DNA from 3 places in the Streptomyces sp. NPDC036984 genome. Region 2 is predicted to be linked to each of the others. Evidence: riboswitches for the same ligand, from Rfam matches in the RefSeq annotation. Region 2 holds a riboswitch; each other region holds the start of a gene.

Region 1 (4,932 bases), on a different contig from region 2:
TTCCGCAGCTGTTCGAGGACATGTTCCCGGACTGGTTCGCGGGCGTGGCCTTCGCGGCGATCGGCATCGGTGCGCTGGTCCCGGCGGCGATCATGTCCATCGCGGCGGCGAACCTCTTCACCCGCAACATCTACAAGGACTTCATCAAGCCGGACGCGACGGCGGAGCAGGAGACCAAGGTCTCCAAGCTGGTCTCCCTGCTGGTGAAGGTCGGCGCCCTGGTCTTCGTCCTCACCATGGACAAGACCGTGGCCATCAACTTCCAGCTGCTCGGCGGCGTCTGGATCCTGCAGACCTTCCCGGCCCTGGTCGGCGGCCTGTTCACCCGCTGGTTCCACCGCTGGGCGCTGCTGGCCGGCTGGGCGGCCGGCATGATCTACGGCACGGCCGCCGCGTACGGCGTCGCCTCGCCGACGCAGAAGCACTTCGGCGGCAACGCCAAGGAGATCCCCGGCATCGGCGAGATCGGCTACATCGGTCTCACGGCGTTCGTCCTGAACGTCGTGGTGACCGTGGTCCTCACCGTCGTCCTGAAGGCCGTCAAGGCTCCCGAGGGCCTGGACGAGACCCGGCCGCAGGACTACACGGCGGACGCGGGCGATCCCGGGGTCCAGGTGGAGCTGCCCTCGGCCACCGCGGGCGCCGGCCACTAGCAGCCCCCCGCACCACCCGCAGCGGGCCGCCGGAAAGCACGTTTCCGGCGGCCCGCTTGCTTGCACACTCAGACCATGGACATCCTGATCCGCCCCGCCGAACCGGGCGAATACGACGCCCTGGGAGAGCTCACCGCCCAGGCATACCTCCAGGACGGCCTGCTCGACTTCGGCGAGAGCGACCGGTACCTGGGCGAACTGCGGGACGTGGCCAAGAGGGCGGCCGCGGCCGACGTACTCGTGGCCACGCGCCACGGCGCCCTCCTCGGCGGAGTCACCTTCGTCCCCTCCGGCGGCCCCATGGCCGACATCGCGCGGCCCGGGGAGGCGGAGATCCGGATGCTCGCGGTCGCCCGGGCGGCCCGCGGCCAGGGTGCCGGCGAGGCGCTCGTGCGGGCCTGTGTCGAGCGCGCACGGGCCGCGGAGGGCTGCACGGCCGTCGTCCTGTCGACCCAGCGCACCATGCACGCCGCCCATCGCATCTACGAACGGCTGGGCTTCGTGCGGGTTCCGGAACGGGACTGGAATCCGATGCCGGAGCTCGACGACATCACTCTCGCCACCTACGAGTTGACGCTCTGACACCGGCACGACACAACATCTGGGGGTGACACGACAGCCCGGCACTAGATGTATGCTCGTCCTCGCTGTCGCCGCAGGGGAATCCGGTGCGAGTCCGGAACTGTCCCGCAACGGTGTACCTGCGCGTATCTGCGCGCCTGTTGAGTCCGACGACCTGCCGACAGCGCACACCCGGCCGTCCGGCCCGGGTGGGTTTCTGAACGTCCGGGCCTCGTGGAGTGGGCCGGTGGACGCGACGCCGTGCGCGCTCGTGGCTGCCCCCTGCCCTCCGCCGGGCCCCGTGCCGAGCGAGGGAGAGCCCCACGTGACCATCGCGCCAGCCGACCCGGCTTCAGTCAGCGAGCTGGAGACCGACGGTCCCGGTGCCGTGCTGCTGCGGACCCTGACCGAGCTGACCGCCGACCTGCCCGACGCCGACCCGGGCCGGGTCGCCGCCGCCGCGCTGCGCGGCCGGTCCGCCCGGGCCGACGAGGCGGAGCTGCGGGAGCTGGCCACGGAGGCCGCGGCGGGCCTGATCTCCGAGGACCCGGCCTACTCCAAGCTGGCCGCCCGGCTGCTGACCCTCGCCATCCGGGACGAGGCCGCCTCACAGGGCGTGACGTCCTTCACCGAGTCGGTCGAGGTCGGCCACCGCGAGGGTCTTGTCGCGGACCGCACCGCGGACTTCGTCCGGCTGCACGCGGAGCGGCTCGACGCGCTGATCGACGGTGCGGCCGACGACCGGTTCGGCTACTTCGGCCTGCGCACCCTGCACAGCCGCTACCTGCTGCGCCACCCGATCACCCGCAAGGTGATCGAGACGCCCCAGCACTTCATGCTGCGGGTGGCGAGCGGTCTGGCCGAGGACGACACGACCCGCTCCGTGGACGAGGTCGCGGCGCTGTACCGCCTGATGAGCCGCCTCGACTACCTGCCCTCCTCCCCCACCCTGTTCAACTCCGGCACGCGGCACCCGCAGATGTCGTCGTGCTACCTCCTCGACTCGCCCCTGGACGAGCTGGACTCCATCTACGACCGCTACCACCAGGTCGCCCGGCTGTCGAAGCACGCCGGCGGCATCGGCCTGTCGTACTCCCGCATCCGCAGCCGCGGTTCGCTGATCCGCGGTACCAACGGGCACTCCAACGGCATCGTGCCGTTCCTGAAGACCCTGGACGCCTCGGTCGCCGCGGTGAACCAGGGCGGGCGGCGCAAGGGCGCGGCGGCGGTCTACCTGGAGACCTGGCACTCCGACATCGAGGAGTTCCTGGAGCTGCGGGACAACACCGGTGAGGACGCCCGCCGTACCCACAACCTGAACCTGGCGCACTGGGTCCCGGACGAGTTCATGCGCCGGGTCAACGCCGACGAGCAGTGGTCGCTGTTCTCCCCCGCCGACGTGCCCGAGCTGGTGGACCTGTGGGGCGACGAGTTCGACGCCGCCTACCGCAAGGCCGAGGCGGCGGGCCTGGCGAGGAAGACGATGCCGGCCCGGGACCTGTACGGCCGGATGATGCGCACGCTCGCGCAGACCGGCAACGGCTGGATGACGTTCAAGGACGCCGCCAACCGCACCGCCAACCAGACCGCGCAGCCGGGCAACGTCATCCACTCCTCCAATCTGTGCACGGAGATCCTGGAGGTCACCGACGACGGCGAGACGGCCGTCTGCAACCTGGGATCCGTGAACCTGGGCGCCTTCGTGGCCGACGGGGACATCGACTGGGAGCGGCTGGACGAGACCGTCCGTACGGCCGTGACCTTCCTCGACCGGGTGGTGGACATCAACTTCTACCCGACCGAGCAGGCGGGCCGTTCCAACGCCAAGTGGCGGCCGGTCGGTCTGGGCGCGATGGGCCTCCAGGACGTCTTCTTCAAGCTGCGTCTGCCCTTCGACTCCGCCGAGGCCAAGGCGCTGTCCACGCGCATCGCCGAGCGGATCATGCTCGCCGCCTACGAGGCGTCCGCCGACCTCGCCGAGCGCAACGGCCCGCTGCCCGCCTGGGAGCAGACCCGCTCCGCCCGCGGAGTCCTCCACCCCGACCACTACGACACCGAGCTCACCTGGCCCGAGCGCTGGGACGCCCTCCGGGCGCGCATCGCACGGACGGGCATGCGCAACTCGCTGCTCCTCGCCATCGCGCCGACGGCCACGATCGCCTCGATCGCGGGCGTGTACGAGTGCATCGAGCCGCAGGTGTCCAACCTGTTCAAGCGCGAGACGCTGTCGGGTGAGTTCCTCCAGGTCAACTCCTACCTGGTGCAGGACCTGAAGGACCTGGGCGTGTGGGACGCCCGGACCCGCGAGGCCCTGCGCGACGCCAACGGCTCGGTGCAGGACTTCGTCTGGATCCCCGAGGAGGTGCGCAGGCTCTACCGCACGGCCTGGGAGATCCCCCAGCGCGGCCTCATCGACATGGCCGCCGCCCGCACCCCGTTCCTCGACCAGGCCCAGTCGCTGAACCTCTTCCTGGAGACGCCGACCATCGGCAAGCTCTCCTCGATGTACGCCTACGCCTGGAAGTCCGGGTTGAAGACCACGTACTACCTGCGCTCGCGTCCCGCGACGCGTATCGCCCGTGCCGCCCAGGCGCAGGCCACCATCCCCGTGCAGCAGGTCGCCGACCCCGAGGCGGTCGCCTGCTCCCTGGAAAACCCCGAGTCCTGCGAGGCCTGCCAGTAATGTCCACCCGTAACACCAACCTGCTCGACCCGGGCTTCGAACTGACCCTGCGCCCGATGCGCTACCCCGACTTCTACGAGCGCTACCGGGACGCCATCAAGAACACCTGGACCGTCGAAGAGGTCGATCTCCACTCCGACGTCGCCGACCTCGCCAAGCTCACCCCCGAAGAGCAGCACCTCATCGGCCGCCTCGTCGCCTTCTTCGCCACCGGCGACTCCATCGTGGCCAACAACCTCGTGCTGACGCTGTACAAGCACATCAACTCCCCCGAAGCGCGCCTGTACCTCAGCCGGCAGCTCTTCGAGGAGGCCGTCCACGTCCAGTTCTATCTGACCCTGCTGGACACCTACCTCCCCGACCCCGACGACCGCGCCGCCGCCTTCGCCGCCGTGGAGAACATCCCCTCCATCCGCGAGAAGGCCGAGTTCTGCTTCAGGTGGATCAACGAGGTCGAGAAGATCGACCGCCTGGAGACCCAGGCCGACCGGCGCCGCTTCCTGCTCAACCTCATCTGCTTCGCCGCCTGCATCGAGGGACTCTTCTTCTACGGCGCCTTCGCCTACGTCTACTGGTTCCGCAGCCGCGGCCTCCTGCACGGCCTGGCCACCGGCACCAACTGGGTCTTCCGCGACGAGACCATGCACATGTCCTTCGCGTTCGAGGTCGTCGACACCGTCCGCAAGGAAGAGCCGGAGCTGTTCGACGACGCGCTCCAGCAGCAGGTCACCGACATGCTCGGGGAAGCCGTCGAGGCCGAGCTCCAGTTCGCGCGTGACCTGTGCGGCGAGGGCCTGCCGGGCATGAACACCGACTCGATGAGGCAGTACCTGGAGTGCGTCGCCGACCAGCGGCTGACGCGTCTCGGCTTCGCCCCGGTGTACGGCTCGGAGAACCCCTTCTCCTTCATGGAGCTGCAGGGCGTCCAGGAGCTGACGAACTTCTTCGAGCGCCGTTCGTCGGCCTACCAGGTCGCCGTGGAGGGCACGGTCGACCTGGACGAGGACTTCTGACCGGTCGGGAGCTGCTCGGCGT
Region 2 (4,932 bases):
GAGGCACGTGTCTCGGGCCAGCCGCGGGTCTTGAGGCCGCAGTCGGGGTTGACCCACAGCCGCTCGGCGGGGATCGCCTGAAGACCGGTGCGCAGCAGCCCGGCCGCTTCCTCGGCGCTCGGCACGCGTGGGGAGTGGATGTCGTAGACACCCGGCCCGGCCTCGCGCGGGTAGCCGTGCGCGGCCAGCTCACGCGCGACCTGCATGTGCGAGCGGGCGGCCTCCAGGCTGATCACGTCGGCGTCGAGGGCGTCGATGGCCTGGACGATGTCGCCGAACTCCGCGTAGCACATGTGGGTGTGGATCTGGGTGTCGGGGCGCACCCCGCCGGTGGTGAGGCGGAACGCCTCCGTGGCCCACTCCAGGTAGCCGGGCCGGTCAGCGGCGCGCAGCGGCAGTGTCTCGCGCAGCGCGGGCTCGTCCACCTGGATCACCGACGTACCGGCCGCCTCCAGGTCGTTCACTTCGTCGCGCAGCGCGAGCGCGACCTGCCGGGCGGTGTCGCCGAGGGGCTGGTCGTCGCGGACGAAGGACCAGGCGAGCATGGTGACCGGGCCGGTGAGCATGCCCTTGACCGGCCGGTCCGTGAGCGACTGGGCGTACGTCGTCCAGCGCACCGTCATCGGCTCGGGGCGCGCGATGTCGCCGGCGAGGATCGGCGGGCGGACGTAACGGGTGCCGTAGGACTGGACCCAGCCGTGCTGGGTGGCGAGGCAGCCGGTCAGCTGCTCGGCGAAGTACTGGACCATGTCGTTGCGTTCGGCCTCGCCGTGCACCAGGACGTCCAGGCCGGCCTTCTCCTGGAAGCCGATCACCTCCCGGATCTCGGCCTGGACGCGCTCCTCGTAGCCGGCCTGGCCGATCCGGCCCGTGCGCAGATCGGCGCGGGCGGTGCGCAGTTCGCCCGTCTGCGGGAAGGAGCCGATGGTCGTGGTCGGCAGCAGCGGCAGGCCGAGGAGCGCGCGCTGGGCGGCGGTGCGCTCGGCGTACGGCTGGGAGCGGCGGGCGTCGGCCCCGGTCACTGCCGCGGCGCGGGCCCGGACGGCCGGATCGTGGGTGATCGGCGAGCCGGCGCGGGAGGCCAGATCCGCCCGATTGGCGGCCAGTTCGGCGGCGATCGCGTCGGTTCCCCGGGCGAGGCCCTTGGCGAGCGTGACGATCTCCCGGGTCTTCTGCCGGGCGAAGGCGAGCCAGCGCAGGATCTGCGGCTCGATGTCGCGTTCCACCGTGGTGTCGAGCGGCACGTGGAGGAGGGAGCAGGAGGCGGCCACGTCCACCCGGTCCGCCAGCCCCAGCAGGGTGCCGAGCGTGGCGAGGGACTTCTCCAGGTCGTTGACCCAGATGTTGCGGCCGTTGACGACACCCGCGACCAGACGCTTGCCGGGCAGACCGCCCACGGCGGCGAGGTCCTCGAGGTTGGCGGCAGCCGCCTCGGTGAAGTCCAGGGCCAGGCCCTCGACCGGAGCCTTGGCCAGCACGTGCAGAGCCTCGCCGAGCCGGTCGAAGTAGGAGGCCACCAGCAGCTTCGGCCGGTCGGTGAGGGCGCCGAGATCCCGGTAGGCGCGGGCGGCCGCGTTCAGTTCGGCCGGGGTGCGGTCCTGGACCAGGGCCGGCTCGTCGAGCTGCACCCACTCGGCGCCGGCCGCGCGCAGGTCGGCGAGGACCTCGGCGTATGCGGGCAGCAGCCGGTCGAGCAGGGTGAGCGGGTCGAAGCCGGCGGCCACGCCCGGGGCGGGCTTGGCGAGCAGCAGGTAGGTGACGGGCCCGACGAGGACGGGACGGGCGGTCAGGCCCAGGGCGAGCGCCTCCCTCAGCTCCGCGACCTGCTTGCCCGAGTCGGGGCTGAACACCGTGCCCGGGCCGAGTTCCGGCACCAGATAGTGGTAGTTGGTGTCGAACCACTTCGTCATCTCCAGCGGCGCCACGTCCTGCGTGCCGCGCGCCATCGCGAAGTAGCCGTCCAGGGTGTTCGCTTCGACGGCCGCCCGGTGGCGGGCCGGGATCGCACCGACCATGACGGTGGTGTCCAGGACGTGGTCGTAGTACGAGAAGTCGCCGGTCGGCACGTCACGGATGCCGGCCGCGGCGAGCTGCCGCCAGTTCGAGCGGCGCAGTTCGGCGGCGGTGGCGCGCAGGGCGTCGGCGCTCACGCGGCCCTTCCAGTAGCCCTCGACGGCCTTCTTCAGTTCCCGGTGCCGGCCCTGGCGGGGGTAGCCGTACACGGTGGCCCGGGCTGCCGCGGCTGCGGACTTGGTGGTCACGGAGATCTCCTTCGCGAGATGAATCCCTGAGATCCCGGGGACGGGACGAGAGCGCGAAGGGGTGACGAACCGCACGGCAGCAGCCTGTGGCCGTCCGCTCGGTGTGTACGCCGACCCGCCCTCGAGGTCACCGGGATGTCCGCGCACGAGTGATGCGCGCGCGGGCAGTTGGCAGGTCTTCGGACTCGCGGGCACGTCCTCACGACATGAGGACACCTACTGGCCGTCGCTTCCCGGGCCCTGTACGTCGGACCCAGTGCGTATGACGGCGGTCGTTCCCGCTCACCGCTGCGGGGCAGTCCCGGAATTCCACCGGGTTCCCTCTTACGACGCATCCCGCCTGGCGGACGGGGCGAACCAGCTGCACGGGCCAGCCTACGGGGCCGCTCGGGATGGCGTCCGGTCACGTGCGGTGTTCGGAGGGTGACGTGGGACACGGAACGGGCTCGGGGCGAACCGATCGCGGCCCGACGACCCCCGGGGCCCGGTGACTTCGCCGTTCCGTGCGGTCACAGGCCGTGAGGCCGACCGTGCGAGAACGGGCCGTCACAGACCGAGCGTTATCGCCGCACCGACACCCCCGAGCCCCAGTGCGAGGGCGGCTTCGGGCCAGCCGCCGGTGCCCCAGCGGAAGAACCGGTCGAGGGCCAGCCGGCCCGGTCCGAGAGCGGCGACGGCCAGGGCGACGACGGCGATGCAGACGTTGTACTCGACGCCGCCGTCCCCGTCCCACAGCCCGTGGGCCGCGGTGACGGTCACCATGGCGTTGATCATCACGCCGATCAGCGCGGCGGCGGCGAGGGGGGTGAACAGTCCGACGGCGAGGCCGAGGCCGCCGAGGAACTCGGAGAGGCCGCCGATCACGGCGAACACCTTCCCCGGGTGAAAGCCCAGGTCGGCGAGGCCCCGGCCGGTGGCCGTCAGACCCGGCCCGCCGAACAGGCCGAAGAGCTTCTGGGCGCCGTGTGCGGCCATGAGCAGCCCGAAGGTCAGCCTGATGAGCAGCAGACCCCAGTCGCCGGCGGCCGCTCCCGGCCCGGGGCCCTGTCCTGCTGCCGGTCGCGCGGGATTCGCCGGCCGGTCCGTGGTGCGCTTCGTCATGTGAGTGCTCCGGTACGGACGCCGAAACGGGCGTCGGCCGGCCTGTCCGGGCTTCCGGCTCACCGGTCGGCGGTCGACCTGCGCCCGGCCGTGGGGCCCCTGCCGCCCCTACCGATCCTTCCGCACCGGCAGTGACCTCGCACATCGGGCGGAGGACCGGACTGCGGCAGCGCGCGCCCGGCGTGACGCGGCTGCCGCTGTGCCCGGTCCGCGGACCGGGCGGACGCTACGACGCCTGGGCCTTGTCGTACAGGGCCTTGATCACGTCACCGAAGTACGGACCGAACATCCGGTTCGGCAGGAACGTGTAGCCGAAGCTGTTCACGGAGACCTGGAGCCCGGTGCCGGTCGCCTCGGTGAAGCCGGTGAACCAGGGGCCGCCGCTGGATCCGCCCGTCATGTTGCACCCGAGGCTGTGATCCTGGGAGAAGAGGAAGTCCTTCGAGCTGTTGCCGCTGCAGTAGATGAGCTTCGTGCCGTCGTACGGCGATGCGGCGGGGAAGCCGAAGGAGTACATCGGCTTGTTGTAGCCGCCGTTGAACTGGATGCCCTGCGCGCCGACGACCGAGGTGAGCGTCCTGCCGTTCAGCGGGGCGACGACCGCGGCGCCGACGTCGTAGTTGATGTCCTCGCTCGCCTCCCACTGCGGGGTCGTGAGCGTCTTGGCCGCACTCCACTGGCCGTACGGCGCGTTGCCGTTGTTGTACGCCGGTACGAAGACCCAGTTGGTGTGCCAGCTGCCCTGGTACTTCACACAGTGGCCGGCCGTGATGACGGTGCTGGCGTTCTGGCTGGTCACTGCGTTGCCGGTGCAGGAGGCGGTGCGCCCCTGGAAGGTGAAGAACACCCGGCCCGAGGTCGTCGCGACGGCGCCGCCGCCGGTCCACGGGCCACCGGCCTGCGGGAAGGAGGCGAGGGCGGGGGTGGGTGCGACGGCGGTGGAACGTCCATGGGCCTTCGGGGACTTGAGGCTCTCGGCCGCCCTCCTGGTCAGCAACAGGTCGAGGGGGGTGGCGCTGCGCATGCGTTCGGGGGTCCAGAAGGTGCGGGCCTTGTGCTGCTCGGCCGCAGAGGGGGAGTGGGCCACGGCCGACGGCCCGGAAGCCGTCGTGGCGTTCGCGGCCCCGGCGTGCACGAGGCCGCCGGTGAACAGGGCTCCGACGGCCAGCAGAATGCCCGCGGCAGTGCGATGGCGTCTCACACAGGTCTCCTTCTGCCGTGCCCGGACTGGTCGGGTCCGGACAGGGTGGGGGAACGAAGAGCGGTGCGGATGGACGTGCGTGAGGCAGCGTGCCACGGAAACCGTGGGTTGTCAGGAGCATGTAAAGAAGGTTCTGGTGGGCGCCGTCCCCGCCTCTGTCACCGGCCGCGGTGCCGCAGCAGGAGGTCTGCCACCACCGGGCGGTGGTCGGAGGCCGTGGACTCGGGCTCGTGTGCACCGGTGACGGTCACCTCCGGTGAGACGGTCACCAGGTCGATGCGCTTGACCGGATCGGTCGCCGGGTAGGTCCTGCCGCCGTTCGGGGCGGCATCGGTCAAGGGGCCCCACAGCTTCGCCAGTTCGGGGGCG
Region 3 (4,932 bases), on a different contig from region 2:
GCTCCGCCGCGGTGCCACCCTGCCGTCGGTCCCGAGCCGGAACACGAAGACGTGCGGCTTGCCGTCGTCGTTGCCCCGCTGGAGCACGGCCAGCACGCGCCCGTCCGCCGAAGCCGCCGTCGCCTGCACCGAGCCCTCGGGAAGCACCCGCTGAATCCACGCCACGCGGGACAGCGGCAGGGAGGTCCGCAGCACCGCGCGCCGCGCCTCCGGTACGTCACTGGTCCGGCGTGCGGCGAGCGCCAGCAGCGCCGCCGCCACCGGATCGTCGGCGGCCCGGCTCTCCGCGTAGCCCGCCAGCTTGCGCGCCGCCTCCTGCCGGTCGCTCTCCTTGCCTCCGTTGACGAGGTGGACGATCACGAGGCTCGCCGTGAGCGCGAGCGCGGCGAGGCATGCCACGAGCGCGACCGCACCGCGCCCCCGCCACAGCGCGCGCCGCCGGTGCTGCCGGCTCAGCTCGATGAACTCGCGTTCGGCGGCGGAGACTTCCTCGGGCCGCTCGGCCTCCCTGCCGCGGGCCACCGCCACTTCGGAGCCGCGCAGCAGCAGTTCGGGGTGGCGCTCGCCCTCCTCCCACTCCCGCAACCGCGCCCGCAGCCGCTCGTGCCAGGCCAGGAACTCCCGTGACTCGTCCAGCCAGCCGCGCAGGGTCGGCCACTGCCGCAGCAGCGCCTCGTGGGCCAGCGCGACCGTCTCCCGGCCCGAGCTGTCCCGGGCGATGACGAGCAGCCGGGTCCGGGCCAGGTCCTGGGCGGCGGCGCGGAGTTCGGGCGGGAGCCGGTCGAAGGCGCGGGCCACGCGGGCGTACTCCTTGCCCTTCACCGGGCGGGCCAGGCGTTCGAACAGGCGCCGGGAGACCGCCGCGTCGGGGCCGTCGGGGGCCTTGCACACCTCCGCCAGTTTCTCGTCGGCGTACCGGGCCAGCGCCCCCTCCACCCCGCCGATCCCCCGGTACGCGGCATGCGTGAGGCGGCCGTGCTCCTGCCGCTCCCAGAGTTCCGCCAGGGCGAACTCCACCAGCGGCAGCGCGCCCGGCTCACCGCCCGCGTCGGCGACGATCAGCTCGGCCAGGCCCGGTTCGAACTCCACGCCGGGGACGGCGGTGACCGGCAGCCGCACCACCTCGTCGAGCTGGGCCGGGCTCATCGGCGCGATCATCTGGACCGTGCCGCTGAGCGCCTCCGCCCGGCCGTCCGTGACCAGTTCCTCCAGGGACGCCGACCGCAGGGTGGCCAGCACCCGGAAGCGGCGGCCCTCCGGGTGGCAGGCCCGGGTCATCGGCAGCAGGACGTCGAGCAGGGCGCGGGCGTCGGCGGGGCGGGCGCCGACGGTCTCCTCGAACTGGTCGAGGAGGACGACGTGTCCGGCCGTACCGGCGTGTTCCAGGATGCGGGCGCCGAGCAGCACCGCCGTCCGGGCGCGGGCGCCGCCGGCCGGTTCCCGGGCCAGGTCGCGGGCCAGGTCGCGGGCCGCCGGGAACTGGCCGGCCAGGGCGGCGGCCAGGGTGTGGACCGGGTCCGTGTCCGGCTGTCCGGCGAAGTCCGTCACCGTATGGCCGGCCGACCGCAGCAGGGGCAGTACCCCGGCGCGCACCAGGGACGACTTGCCGACCCCCGACGCTCCGGCCACCGGCACGAAGGGGTGGGTGCGGACGGCGTCGGCGATGCGTGCGCTGTCGGCGCGGCGGGCGAAGAAGACGTGGGCGTCCTGTTCGCGGAAGGGTTCCAGGCCGCGGAAGGGAGAGGGGCAGAGGGCGGGGTCCAGGCCGAGCAGCAGGGCGGCCGGGATCAGGTACGCCGTCGCCGCCGGAGCGCCCGTCTCCACCGCGACGGTCATCCCCACCACCCCGCCCTGCGCGGTGTCCCAGACCGGCGATCCGCTGAAGCCCCGGGCGATCGCGGGCGAGCCGGAGGCCGCCTCCATGGACGTCCAGCCCTTGCCGACCGGCGCGCGCAGGCGGCCGCGCACCCACACCCCGTGGTCCTCGGTGCGGTGCGGGAAGCCGAGGACGCGGAACGGGTGGCCCCACACCCCGGTGCCGCCCGCGAGGCGGACCGGTGCCGTGCCAGGGACGGTCTCCGCGAGGGTCAGCAGGGCGATGTCGCCGCCGCCGTCCTCGGTGACCGGGCGCCAGTGCGCGACGGTCGCCGCCCGGCGCGCGGACGGCGGGTTCAGCAGCGGGAAGTCCACGGACACCGCGGCCGTCGGCGCCGCCGGGGCCGACTCGTCGCCGCCCAGCGCGCTCGCCACGACGTGCGCGCAGGTGACCAGGGTCCGCTCCGCGATCAGGAAGCCGGTGCCGGTGACGCGGCCGTCCTCGCTCCAGAAGCGGGCGATCCCCCGCGGGAGTTCGTCGTCAGGGCCGGCCTTCGCCATCACGCTGTCCCGGGATGTCCGACGGGTCCGCGTTCGCCCACTGCATGCTCACCGTGAAGTGCGCCTCGGTGGACCCGCGCGCCACGACCACCCCGGCCTCGGCGCTCACCGTGACGCCGAACTCGACGGTGAGGGACTCCGGCGGTCTCGCCATCCCGCGCGCCTCGGTGACCAGAGCGCCCAGCGCGGGACGCACCCGGGCCAGGGCCTGTTGGAGGGTCTCCGCGGCCGACCCGGCCACCACACCGCCCCGCGAGACCCGCTGCACGCCCACCGGGCCCTCGCCGGCCACCTCCAGCAGCACGACTTGGCCGTCGTCCAGCAGCATCTCGCCCACGTACGCCACCGTGCGTCCCCTCCCGCGTCCGTTGCGCCCCCTATGAGGCGTACGCGCTATTGGAGTTGTTCACTGTGCGTGAGCACAAGGGGGTTGGGTGAATGCCGTCCCTGCGAGCGGTTTTGCCGCAAGCCGGCCCCCCGGAGCCCCTCGGCGTGCTAGCGGTGTGGGCCTCAGCACAGTCCGGCATCCCAGGTCAAAGGCAAGTTGACGGCCGTTCCGGGCGCGTGGTGGACTGCCCAGGCCATGTACGGCGGCAGGAGAGGAAGCCGGTGCGAATCCGGCGCGGTCCCGCCACTGTCACCGGGGTAGAACCCCGGGAGCCAGGAACTCTCACCGCCGATTCACGTCGAACCAGGGCGCGGACACCCTGAGTGAGGACACATATCGACATGCTCGGCTGCCGATCGAGGACCAGTACCAGGCCCGCTCCTGTCCCCACGGCCGGCTGAGCCGATGGGTGCCGATCGCACGTACGCGTACGGCGCCGCCGCCGGCCTCCTCGGTGACCTGCTCCTCGGCGATCCGCGCCGCGGGCATCCGGTCGCCGCGTTCGGCCGGGCGGCCGGGGCCGTGGAACGCGCACTGTGGCACGACCACCGCGGCTGGGGCGCCCTGCACACCACGGTGTGCGCCGGTGGCGCCGTCGCTCTCGGGGCGCTGGCCGCACGCGTCGTACGCCCCTCCCGCATCGCCTCCGTCGCGCTGACCGCCACCGCCACCTGGGCCGTCGTCGGCGGCACTTCGCTCGCCCGGGAGGCCCGCACCATCGGGCGTGCGCTGGAGGCCGGGGACGTCGAGACGGCCCGGGCCCGGCTGCCCCATCTGTGCGGCCGGGACCCGCAGGCGCTGGACGCCGACGGTATCGCCCGGGCCGTGGTCGAGTCGGTCGCCGAGAACACCTCCGACGCCGTCGTCGGCGCCCTCGTGTGGGGCGCCGTGGCCGGGGTGCCGGGGCTGCTCGGGTTCCGGGCGGTCAACACCCTGGACGCGATGGTGGGTCACAAGTCGCCCCGCCACCTTCGCTACGGCTGGGCGTCCGCCCGGCTCGACGATCTCGCCGGCTGGCCGGGAGCACGTCTGACCGCCGTACTCGCCGTCCTGGCCGGGCCCGATCCGCGCGGCGCCGTGCGGGCGTGGCGGGCGGACGCGGCGCAGCACCCGAGCCCCAACGCCGGGCCGGTGGAGGCGTCGTTCGCGGGCGCCCTCGGCGTACGCCTCGGCGGCACCCTGTCCTACGGCGGCCGGGTCGAACACCGCCCCGTGCTCAACGGCGCCGCGGGGCGGGCCGTCCGGGTCACCGACATCGACCGGGCCGTACGGCTCTCCCGTCGCGTCGCCCTGCTCGCCCTCGGCGGCACGCTCGCCGCACGCCGACTCCTGAAAGGACGTGGGAAGTGAACGGTGGTCTCCTCGTCGCCGGCACCACCTCGGACGCCGGCAAGAGCGTCGTGACGGCCGGCATCTGCCGCTGGCTGGTCCGCCAGGGCGTGAAGGTCGCGCCGTTCAAGGCGCAGAACATGTCCCTCAATTCGTTCGTGACCCGCGAGGGCGCCGAGATCGGGCGGGCACAGGCGATGCAGGCCCAGGCCTGCCGCATCGAGCCGACCGCGCTGATGAACCCGGTGCTGCTCAAGCCCGGCGGCGAGCAGAGCAGCCAGGTGGTGCTGCTCGGCAAGCCGGTCGGGGAGCTGAGCGCCCGCGGCTACCACGGCGGGCGCCAGCAGCGACTGCTCGGCACGGTCCTGGACTGCCTGGCGGAGTTGCGGGGCACGTATGACGCGGTGATCTGTGAGGGGGCGGGCAGTCCCGCCGAGATCAATCTGCGCCGGACCGACATCGTCAACATGGGCATCGCGCGCAACGCGCGGCTGCCCGTGCTGGTGGTGGGGGACATCGACCGCGGGGGCGTCTTCGCCTCCTTCTTCGGGACCGTCGCCCTGCTGTCGCCGGAGGACCAGGAGCTGGTCGCCGGTTTCCTCGTGAACAAGTTCCGGGGCGATGTCAGCCTGCTGGAGCCCGGGTTGGAGATGCTCCAGGGCCTGACCGGGCGGCGGACGTACGGTGTGCTGCCCTTCCGGCACGGGCTGGGCATCGACGAGGAGGACGGGCTGCGGGTTTCGCTGCGGGGCACCGTACGGGAGTCCACGGTCACTCCCCCGGTCGGCGAGGACGTGCTGCGGGTCGCCGTGTGCGCGATCCCGCTGATGTCCAACTTC

Evidence for each region. Region 2 has a riboswitch for cobalamin ahead of metE (5-methyltetrahydropteroyltriglutamate--homocysteine S-methyltransferase). Riboswitches for the same ligand answer to the same signal wherever they lie in the genome.
Region 1: another riboswitch for cobalamin. It lies ahead of ACZ7DL_RS00430 (ribonucleoside-diphosphate reductase subunit alpha); the one in region 2 lies ahead of metE (5-methyltetrahydropteroyltriglutamate--homocysteine S-methyltransferase).
Region 3: another riboswitch for cobalamin. It lies ahead of ACZ7DL_RS15540 (cobalamin biosynthesis protein); the one in region 2 lies ahead of metE (5-methyltetrahydropteroyltriglutamate--homocysteine S-methyltransferase).

The regions. Positions count from the first base shown of each region.
Region 1 is NZ_JBVJRL010000001.1:90,284-95,215, forward strand. It holds gene mctP (monocarboxylate uptake permease MctP) at 1-653, shown strand, start outside; gene ACZ7DL_RS00425 (GNAT family N-acetyltransferase) at 729-1,235, shown strand; cobalamin riboswitch at 1,288-1,411, shown strand; gene ACZ7DL_RS00430 (ribonucleoside-diphosphate reductase subunit alpha) at 1,540-3,897, shown strand; gene ACZ7DL_RS00435 (ribonucleotide-diphosphate reductase subunit beta) at 3,897-4,910, shown strand.
Region 2 is NZ_JBVJRL010000013.1:56,776-61,707, forward strand. It holds gene metE (5-methyltetrahydropteroyltriglutamate--homocysteine S-methyltransferase) at 1-2,261, opposite strand, end outside; cobalamin riboswitch at 2,415-2,638, opposite strand; gene ACZ7DL_RS23300 (DoxX family protein) at 2,808-3,362, opposite strand; gene ACZ7DL_RS23305 (trypsin-like serine peptidase) at 3,589-4,563, opposite strand; gene ACZ7DL_RS23310 (endonuclease/exonuclease/phosphatase family protein) at 4,722-4,932, opposite strand, start outside.
Region 3 is NZ_JBVJRL010000007.1:62,478-67,409, forward strand. It holds gene ACZ7DL_RS15530 (nSTAND1 domain-containing NTPase) at 1-2,376, opposite strand, end outside; gene ACZ7DL_RS15535 (CU044_2847 family protein) at 2,357-2,722, opposite strand; cobalamin riboswitch at 2,927-3,066, shown strand; gene ACZ7DL_RS15540 (cobalamin biosynthesis protein) at 3,170-4,114, shown strand; gene ACZ7DL_RS15545 (cobyric acid synthase) at 4,111-4,932, shown strand, end outside.